DNA from 2 places in the Pauljensenia sp. UMB9872 genome. Region 2 is predicted to be linked to the other one. Evidence: riboswitches for the same ligand, from Rfam matches in the RefSeq annotation. Region 2 holds a riboswitch; the other holds the start of a gene.
What was found. Region 2 has a riboswitch for ZMP and ZTP ahead of purH (bifunctional phosphoribosylaminoimidazolecarboxamide formyltransferase/IMP cyclohydrolase). Riboswitches for the same ligand answer to the same signal wherever they lie in the genome.
Positions count from the first base shown of each region.

Region 1 (4,784 bases), on a different contig from region 2:
GAGCAGTCGTACGTTCTGAGGCACCGATAATCATTGTGCCGTTTCCGGCGTTAATGATGTCGCCACCCTCGATTGTGGCCTGACCGTCAAGAGTCCCGTGCTTCCAGAAGGGGATGTTCAGATCAGCGAAACGCGGGTGCAACCGGTAGACGATCTCTTGGTTGATCGTTTCGCGACGACGAGCCGGTTTCCGCATAGACAAAACCGCAACTCCCCCGCCGATCCACGATGAGGTGTCACGGGTGAACAGGTGGTTCGGCAAGGGGGCAAGAATGAAGTCATCCAAGTCCATTCCGGAGATCCAGGCCGACTTCGGTTCATCGATCTGTTCTAAAAGCTCACGCTTCGTCATACCGGCAATCAAGATCTCGGCAAGGCGAGACGAATCCAGTCCGGCTGCAAAAGCGCGGAGTGAATCCAAGGCTGCAGGACCAACCGTTTTATCGGTGAAAACGAGTTCTAGGGCCTCATCACGACCGCCGGGAACTTCGAGGGCTTCGGTCAAAAGAGTCGAAAAATCAAGAACCTCGATGCCACGATGACGCATCTTTGAGGTCATCACATCGTGTTCTTCTTGGGCGCGCTCCAACCAGATCACGTCATCGAAGAGGAGTTCTTCCATGTTCGTTGGCGTAATACGCGACATTTCGTTACCGGGACGGTGAACGAGGACTGTCTTCAGTGCGCCAACTTCAGATGTGACTGACGGATTCAGTGAACTCAATATTTTCAACTCCAACATATGTGACACTGGGGTGGAGCCTCAACGCCAGGCTCCACCCCAGCACCAAAAACAGTTACGCGAGGCGCTCTGCTGCCTCGACAACGTTCGTCACCAGGAGCGCGCGGGTCATGGGACCTACGCCCTTCGGGTTCGGGGACAGCCACGATGCGACTTCGTCAACACCGTCTGCAACGTCGCCGTGCAGGCGAGCCTTGCCGTCTTCCCCTTCAACGCGGGATACACCAACATCGAGCACAACTGCGCCCGGCTTCACCATGTCTTTGGTGATCAGTCCAGCACTACCCGCCGCGGCCACGACAACGTCCGCCTGACGCACGTGAGCAACAAGGTCCTTCGTACCGGTGTGGCAGACGGTGACGGTTGCATTGATTTCCTTGCGGATCAGTAGCAAACCAATTGAACGGCCAACAGTGACACCGCGACCAACAACGCACACATCCTTGCCACGAAGGTCAATGCCGTGTCGTTCCATCAGTTCGATGACGGCGCGAGGCGTGCATGGAAGCGGAGTATCGATCGGCCCAGAGCCACGAAGAACCAAGCGACCAAGGTTCATCGGGTGCAGGCCATCTGCGTCCTTGGCAGGATCGATGCGTTCTAGGATCGCGTTCTGGTCGATACCCTTCGGCAGTGGCAACTGAACGATGTAGCCCGTGCATGCCGGGTCAGCATTCAACTGGTCAATCGCCGCTTCAATTTCAGCCTGCGAAGCCGACTCCGGCAGGTCAACGCGGATGGATTCGATACCCACTTCAGCGCAGTCGCGATGTTTACCCGCAACGTAGGACACCGAACCGGGATCTTCCCCGACGAGGATCGTGCCAAGGCCGGGCACAACGCCACGAGCACGGAGATTCTTCACACGCTGGGCAAGTTCTGCCTTGATTGTGGCAGCTGTACCCGCACCGTCGAGGACCTGAGCGGGTCCTTCCCAGCCGGTCCTCATTCGCCAAGTCCAACGTAGAGCGGACGAGCGTCGGTCAGAGCCTTCACGCGCGCGCGCAGGCCGTCAACGTCAACCGATGCGCCAGATGCCCCCTGAACCAGCGTGGTACCGATGATGTCGGCGACCTCAGCGAAGTCCTTGGCGTCGAAGCCACGGGTTGCTAGAGCCGGCGTGCCGATACGCAGACCGGAGGTGCGCATCGGGGGACGCGGATCGAAGGGAACTGCGTTGCGGTTGACGGTAATGCCGACCTCGTGCAGAAGATCTTCTGCGTCGCGGCCGTCCAGCTTCGATTCGACGAGGTCAACGAGGACTAAGTGAACGTCGGTACCACCGGTGACCAGCTTGATGCCGGCCGCTTTCGCATCGTCAGCATTGAGACGATCAGCCAGTAGCTGAGCACCTTCGAGGGTGCGACGCTGGCGATCCTTGAATTCTTCGGTCTGCGCGACCTTCATGGCGATTGCCTTTGCGGCGATCGCGTGCATGAGCGGACCGCCCTGCTGGCCGGGGAAGACTGCGGAGTTAATCTTCTTGCCCCACTGCTCGCCACGTGATGACAGAATCATGCCCGAACGGGGGCCACCGATCGTCTTGTGGACGGTAGTGGTGACAATGTCAGCGTGCGGGAGTGGACTGGGGTGCAGGTCTGCTGCGACAAGGCCGGCGAAGTGTGCCATATCAACCCAGAGTGCTGCGCCGACCTCGTCAGCGATCTCGCGGAATGCCGCGAAGTCCAGATGACGCGGGTAGGCGGACCAGCCGGCGATGATGACCTTGGGGCGCTCACGCAGAGCAGCTTCGCGCACCTGCTCAGCCTCAATACGCATGGTCTCACGGTCGACCTCGTAGGCCACCGCGTTGTAGTTCTTGCCGGAGAAGTTGATCTTCATGCCGTGGGTCAGGTGACCGCCGTGAGCGAGGGACAGGCCAAGAATCGTGTCGCCCACGTTTGCCATCGCCATCAGGGCTGCGGCGTTTGCCTGTGCGCCGGCGTGTGGCTGAACGTTGACGAAGTCGGCGCCCTTGAAGACCTGTTTTGCACGCTCAATCGCAAGGTTTTCTGCGACGTCAACGGCTTCACAGCCACCGTAGTAGCGACGACCCGGGTAGCCTTCCGCGTACTTGTTCGTCAGCACGGATCCCTGCGCTTCTAGGACTGCGCGTGGGACGAAGTTCTCCGACGCAATCATTTCGAGGGTCGTCCGCTGACGTGCCAGTTCAGCGTCGAGCACAGCCTGAATCTCGGGATCCAGCTGGGCAAGAGTCATGTCATTAAGGGAATCCATTGGGTTCTCCTGCTCCTTGAACTGCCGATTTCTCGGTCGGCGCCTTAGCCCAGGCGGGCGGCTACGGTGCCTGTTCATCGCTCCCCGGTGGTTTCCCACCTGTTCGCCAGTCACGACTGCTCCACCCTATCGCGAAGCGACCAGGTCGCGCACTGCCTTCCCACGTACGAGGCCGCCTCCATCTAGGCACTCCCCGCCTACTATGGGGCGGATAGGACGAAAGCCGAAACCGGCGCTCAGGCTCACCAGCGAGAAGTGGTCTCGGCCTCGTGAATCAATTTCTCAGCAGTGGTTGTGTCACGCATCCGCCTGGGGAATAGACGAAAACTAGCGGGAGAACACCACGGTTCGCGTGCCGTCCATAAGGACGCGACGTTCGGCGTGCCAGCGGACTGCCTGAGCCAAAACGCGACGTTCCACGTCCTGGCCAAGCGCCACCATGTCCGGCGTGGAGTCGGCGTGCGTTACGCGCGTGACGTCCTGCTCGATGATCGGGCCCTCGTCCAGGTCGGCGGTCACGTAGTGCGCGGTGGCACCGATGAGCTTCACGCCACGATCATGCGCCTGCGCGTACGGGCGAGCGCCCTTGAAAGAGGGTAGGAACGAGTGGTGAATATTGATGACGCGCCCCCGCATTTCTTCGCAGATTTTCTCAGACAGAATCTGCATGTAGCGTGCCAGAACGACCAGCTCCACCTTTTCCGAGCGGATCAGGTTGAGCAACTCGCGCTCAGCGTCAGCCTTCGTTTCCTTCGTCACCGGAATGTTCAGGAAGGGAACGCCGTAGAACTGGGCAACGGGAGCAAGATCCGGGTGGTTACCCACGACCGCGACAACCTCGATCGGCAGGCCCTGGCTACGCTGACGGTAGAGCAAGTCAGTCAGGCAGTGGCCCTCGCGCGACACCATGATGACCGTACGCAGGCGACGACCGAGGGCATCAATATGCCAGGTCGCATCAAAAGTCTTCGCAACCTTCGCCAGACCTTCTTCGACGGGACCTCGACCGACCGGCGAATCAACCTCAATACGCATGAAAAACAGGCCAGAATCCGGATCCCCGAACTGCTGGGACTGAATAATATTGCCATTCACACTGCCAATCACACCCGTCACCGCGTGGACAATACCCGGCTGATCCGGGCAGGACAGTGTGATGACAAGCTTCGTGTTTTCTACGGTCGATTCACTCATGGGTACAGATTAGCGGGTTTACTCATCGCCCAGTATCCACGGCCACAATGCCTTCCGTCAGCCTGGAGAATCCAGCTCCTCGGCACGGTCGAGAATCGCTTGAGCAACGTCTTCACAAACAATCAACGAATGAGCAATGCCACTACGAAGCGACACCAGCAACGACAATGCGCAGACCCATGTGATGGCCTCCTTGCTCAACAAAACGCTCGTTCTTTTCAGAGCGTTTCTTCGGGTGTGCAAGTAATATTTCGCATTTCACGAAGGCCGCGGGCGAAATGCACGCAAGGGCGATGCCCACCGGGATGCGCAATTGTTGAGCGCGATACTCGGTGCGCATTTGCGGGTTTTTCACGAATTGCACCCACGACAGCTGAGCTTGGGGCTGTGAGTGCATTGACGCTGGTCACAAGCTTGTTTCATTCATTCTTGTAGATAGACGCGTAGTAGCGAATCAGGGGGGCACACGGTCAGAGAAAATAAAAGTGGCCACGGGCTTAGCCCGTGGCCACTTCCATCCCTGTCAATCAGACAGGATCAGCGTTTCAACGAATCGCGTTGACGCTCAGTTCACTTAATGAAACCGAGAGCCTTCACTGCGTCGTACTCT
Region 1 is NZ_JASOER010000005.1:37,514-42,297, forward strand. Features, by position in the region: gene QP109_RS03050 (arginine deiminase) at 1-715, opposite strand, end outside; gene QP109_RS03055 (bifunctional methylenetetrahydrofolate dehydrogenase/methenyltetrahydrofolate cyclohydrolase) at 798-1,691, opposite strand; gene glyA (serine hydroxymethyltransferase) at 1,688-2,980, opposite strand; ZMP/ZTP riboswitch at 3,021-3,104, opposite strand; gene purU (formyltetrahydrofolate deformylase) at 3,308-4,174, opposite strand; gene QP109_RS03070 (hypothetical protein) at 4,317-4,514, opposite strand; gene QP109_RS03075 (malate dehydrogenase) at 4,745-4,784, opposite strand, start outside.
Region 1: it holds a riboswitch for ZMP and ZTP, as region 2 does, so the genes downstream of both, glyA (serine hydroxymethyltransferase) here and purH (bifunctional phosphoribosylaminoimidazolecarboxamide formyltransferase/IMP cyclohydrolase) in region 2, are expected to answer to the same signal.

Region 2 (4,784 bases):
CCGGCATCAATCAGGACCTGCAGGCCATCAGCGAAGGGGAAGAACGCATCGGATGCGGCAACCGCGCCGATGGAACGCTGCTCAGTTTCGGCGCCAAGAATATCTTCTGCGCGTGCACCGCCAGCGGACTGAATGTCTGTGCCCGCATCCTTGGCCGCGTCACCGGTAGAGCGACCTCCCAGCGTGTTTGCGCGTTCGACTGCAAGCTTGCAGGAATCAACGCGGTTGACCTGTCCCATGCCGACGCCGACCGAAGCCTCGTCCTTAACCAACAGGATCGCATTGGAGCGGACGGCGCGAACCGTGCGCCATGCGAACTCAAGGTCAGCCAGGGTTGCAGCATCCGCGGCTTCACCTGCGGCGAGCGTCCAGTTTGCCGGATCGTCCCCGGTAGCATCGACGTCATCGCAGTCCTGAACCAGCAGGCCACCGGAAATCTGCTTGAACTCTCGGGCGCCGACTGCCAGCGGCGCAACTTCCAAGACACGCAGGTTCTTCTTCGCAGACAGGACCTCGAGCGCGCCCTCGTCATATCCGGGGGCCAGTACGACCTCGGTGAAGATCGGAACGATCTGCTTAGCCAGTTCAACGGTGACCGGACGGTTCACGGCGATCACGCCACCGAATGCGGAGACAGGGTCGCACGCGTGTGCCTTGCGATGCGCCTCGGCAACGTCGTCGGCAACGGCGATACCGCAGGGGTTCGCGTGCTTGATGATGGCTACGCAGGGGCGCTCGTGATCGTAGGCAGCGCGCAGGGCAGCGTCACCGTCGGTGTAGTTGTTGTAGCTCATTGCCTTGCCATGCAGCTGGCGAGCATTGGCGATGCCGGGAAGAAGCTCGTTTTCGTCGAGGTCTTCTTCGTCGGCAATCTCGCGGTACACGGCAGCGTTCTGATGCGGATTCTCGCCGTAACGCAGGGAGTCAACGCGTTCGAAAGCCTCGGCGACGACCGCCGGCATTTCGCCTTCTTCGTCGTCAGCTTCGACGATTTCTTCGGCTTCCTCGTCGATGGCAAAACCGAGGGACTCAAGGAACACAGCATCGGAAGCGTCGAGGTGGGTTTCGCAGGCCTCGTCCAATTCGTCGCGGACATCGTCCAGATCGAGCTGATCGGCGAACCAGCCGGAGATGGCCAGATCGTAGGTTGCGGTATGCGCGAAGGCGCGTGCTGCCAGTTCGCGACGCTGTTCCAGCGTGAAACCTTCAGCCTGGGCGGCTTCAATAACCGCAGCGTAGGAATCGGGCGAGGTCACGACTGCAACCGACGGATGGTTCTTCGCCGCTGCACGCACCATGGACGGGCCACCGATATCAATCTGCTCGACGCATTCGTCGAAGCTGCCACCGCCGGCAACCGTCTGAGTGAACGGGTAGAGGTTGCAAATAACCAGGTCAAATGCCTTCACACCGAGTTCGTCGATCTGCTCGCGGTGGTCAGCCTTGCGCTGATCAGCAAGAATGCCCGCGTGGATCATCGGGTGCAGAGTCTTCACACGACCTTCGAGGACCTCGGGGAAACCGGTGACATCGTCAACGGGGGTAACCGGGACACCAGCTTCTGCGATCTTCGCAGCGGTCGAACCAGTGGAAACAATTTCAACGCCAGCGCCAGCAAGTGCGGTGGCAAGCTCAATCAGACCGGTCTTGTCATAGACGGAAATAAGAGCGCGGGTAATGGGGCGGACGTCAATAGCTTCGAGATTGTCCAGGCGAACGGACATGGGTTCCTCCAGTAATGGTTGATCATGCCCGGCGCCCAGGCGGGCGACGCCTCACGGGTACTTCGGGTTGCTCCCCGGTGGTGATCCACCCTCGCCAGTTGCAACCTACGGCGATCGTATCCCGTAGTGCGTGTGCGTTCCAAGCAGGTCCAGTGAGGGATTCGCCCCACATTCGCCTTCCGCGTGCCAGTTATCGACGAGGCCGGCCGCGCTTGTTCAAGGTTCCGTCAAAGCTCAGCGTCCCAGTCTTCGCGCGTTTCAAAGTCAGAAACCTAGCAAACAAAGTGCGCGAGGCCTCATTCCTTCGCCAGTCGATCGCTGAACACTCCCTGTCTGCACCCACCAGAACCACCGCGGCGCCGAACGCGGGACTTCGCGTGCTTGAACAAGCGCGCGTATGTTGGAGCCTTCGCCGGATACCAGAACAGCTAACCGTGCTTGTTCGAGCGGAGCGCGCACTCAAGCGGAGCGTGCACAGATCAATGAGTCGAGTCGGTGTTCATTCGTCCTCTTCCAACCGCGCTTGTTCACCAGAGTGGAAGTCATTCAAGTCCAGACGTTCTGTTTCCGCTTCCTCTTTCAACCGCGCTTGTTCACCGGTCGAGAGCGAAGAGAGGTCAAGACGCTCAGTTGCAAGCGCATCTTCAGAGCGCGCTTGTTCAGCTTCCTGCTGAGCCGGAGACTTCACCGTCGGCTCAACAACTTGGGGAGTCGGTGTCCATGGAACAAGTTCAGGTTCCGACCGGGATTCTTCGGAAGTGTCATCGGCGCGCTTGTTCAGCAAAACCTCGGGTTCTTCCTCGGTCGATTCAGTATCAATTTCATCGGGTTCCGGAGTCTCTTCTGCTTCAACAAGCGCGGTCGAAGGGGGAACGTCTAAAGCCGAAACATCGGAGGGAGATTCTTCAACAAGCGCGGTCGGAGGCGGAGCCGTTTGCCCAGCGTCAAGAAGCGAAAGCTCCCATTGATCGCGCATCCACTTCAACGAGCGCGGGTGAACGATCACCCAACCAAATACGAACGCCAAACCAACTTCGCTGAGCAAAGCCGCAGTAGTCGGACCGACATGCGGTCCTAGGAATGTCATGCGCGCCGCCCCCAGCTGAAGGGTTGACATGGCCATCCAAATCCAGAAGCCAACACCGATCACGACAAATGCGACTGCGGAAAGAACAAACTGTTCACGAAGCGATGCTTGCTGACGCTTCCTTCCGCGCCAGATACCGATGCCAAGACCGATCGCAATCGGAACGAGGATCGTCCAATAGCTTGGAGTGATGTTGGGCATCGCGCCCAAGACAGGGATACCTGGGATCGGCAAAGTTGGGGCTGACGTGGGCGAATGAAGCGCATCGACTCCGACCCAGAATCCGGGTCCAGCAAACCAAGCCAACGTCCACGCCAAGATTGTTGGGGCGAAAAACAACTGACCACATCCAACAAGCGCGTCCTCGATTGGAGATGTCGTGAGCAGGAGCCGGTGGATCCCCGCGATTTGCGAGGTATGAGTAAGAAGAGCAATCAGAGTAAGAACCACCGCCGATCCGACGATGACTGCGATTGCGATTGCGGCCTCGCGAATTCCTAAACGAATGAGGCGCGGGACTCCCCACCGGCGAAGTGGATGGTCACCACAAGAAAAAAACGCCCACGCCGACGCGAGAAGCGATACGAATAGGGCACCCGGCATTGCTTCCCACCAGCGCACATACGAGGCACCCGAACCGATCAGGAAAGCGGTCATCAAAGTGAAAGCAGGGACGGCGAACCAGTTCGACGATGGCGAGAAATCTTCGCCTCCGCGCAAGAAGAGTCGGAGCAAAGCAACGAGGCCGATCGACACAAGAGTGGGGATGGCGTAATAAGTGACGGTTTCTGTATGAACTGACGCGCCGAAGAGGACTCCGAAGACATCCGAACCGGACGCGAACACCGTGTCCCAGCCGATTTTTGACACCCAGGGGTTCGACGCGACCGTCAGGAAGGAGCCCATGACGACAAGAACGCAGGTAGCCCAACCGACGAATGCTGCTTGAACGCCCGAAAGCATGGCGCGCGCCCAACCGTCAGGCATGCTCACGCGAATAGTTTTCCGCGTCGGAGCGTACGTCGTTGTGGTGACGCGTGGTGAAGTCTCAGGCGTAACGTTCATAGCGTTATCCATCATGACGCACCAGTGGCCGGTAGGGCTTTCGCACCACCGGCCACCGTCAGATTGAGACCTACCTCAGTGTGGAAGGGAGATCAGAGCGTTTTCAGAGTTTGCGTTCTGTTCACTCCGTTTTCAGAGATTGCGTTCTGCTCACTCCGCTTTCAGAGATTGCGTTCTGCTCACTTCCGGCCTCTTCAGTTTTCCCTGCCAAAAGCGACATAGAGCGCAACTACTGTGAGAGGATTTCTCGAGCAAGCTGAGCGGTCTGCGACGGAGTCCGACCGACGCGAACACCAACTGCTTCTAGAGCCTCGGCTTTTGCCGCAGCAGTACCGGAAGAACCGGAAACGATCGCGCCAGCGTGCCCCATGGTCTTGCCTTCGGGGGCTGTAAAACCAGCAACGTAGGCGACGACGGGTTTCGTCATGTTTTCCTTGATCCAGGTAGCTGCTCGTTCTTCTGCATCGCCACCGATTTCGCCGATCATTACAACCAGATCAGTGTCGGGGTCGGCTTCGAACGCTGCCAGGGCATCGATGTGGGTGGTTCCGACCACCGGGTCGCCACCAATGCCCAGGCAGGTGGTGAAACCAAAGTCGCGGAGTTCGTACATGAGCTGGTACGTGAGCGTGCCGGACTTAGAAACTAGGCCGATACGACCCGGACCGGTGATGTCTGCTGGCGTGATACCAACGTTTGATTGGTTTGGGCTAATGATGCCTGGGCAGTTCGGGCCGATCAGACGGACACCCTTTTCCAGTGCATGCGACACGAAAACGGTTGAGTCTGCGACTGGAATACCCTCGGTGATTACAACAATCGTTTCGATACCAGCATCGATCGCTTCAAGTGCGGCCCCCTTCGCGAAGGCCGGCGGAACGAAGATGACGGAAGTGTTCGCGTTCGTT
Region 2 is NZ_JASOER010000012.1:48,143-52,926, forward strand. Features, by position in the region: gene purH (bifunctional phosphoribosylaminoimidazolecarboxamide formyltransferase/IMP cyclohydrolase) at 1-1,724, opposite strand, end outside; ZMP/ZTP riboswitch at 1,751-1,836, opposite strand; gene QP109_RS06080 (cell division protein PerM) at 2,224-3,798, opposite strand; gene sucD (succinate--CoA ligase subunit alpha) at 4,106-4,784, opposite strand, start outside.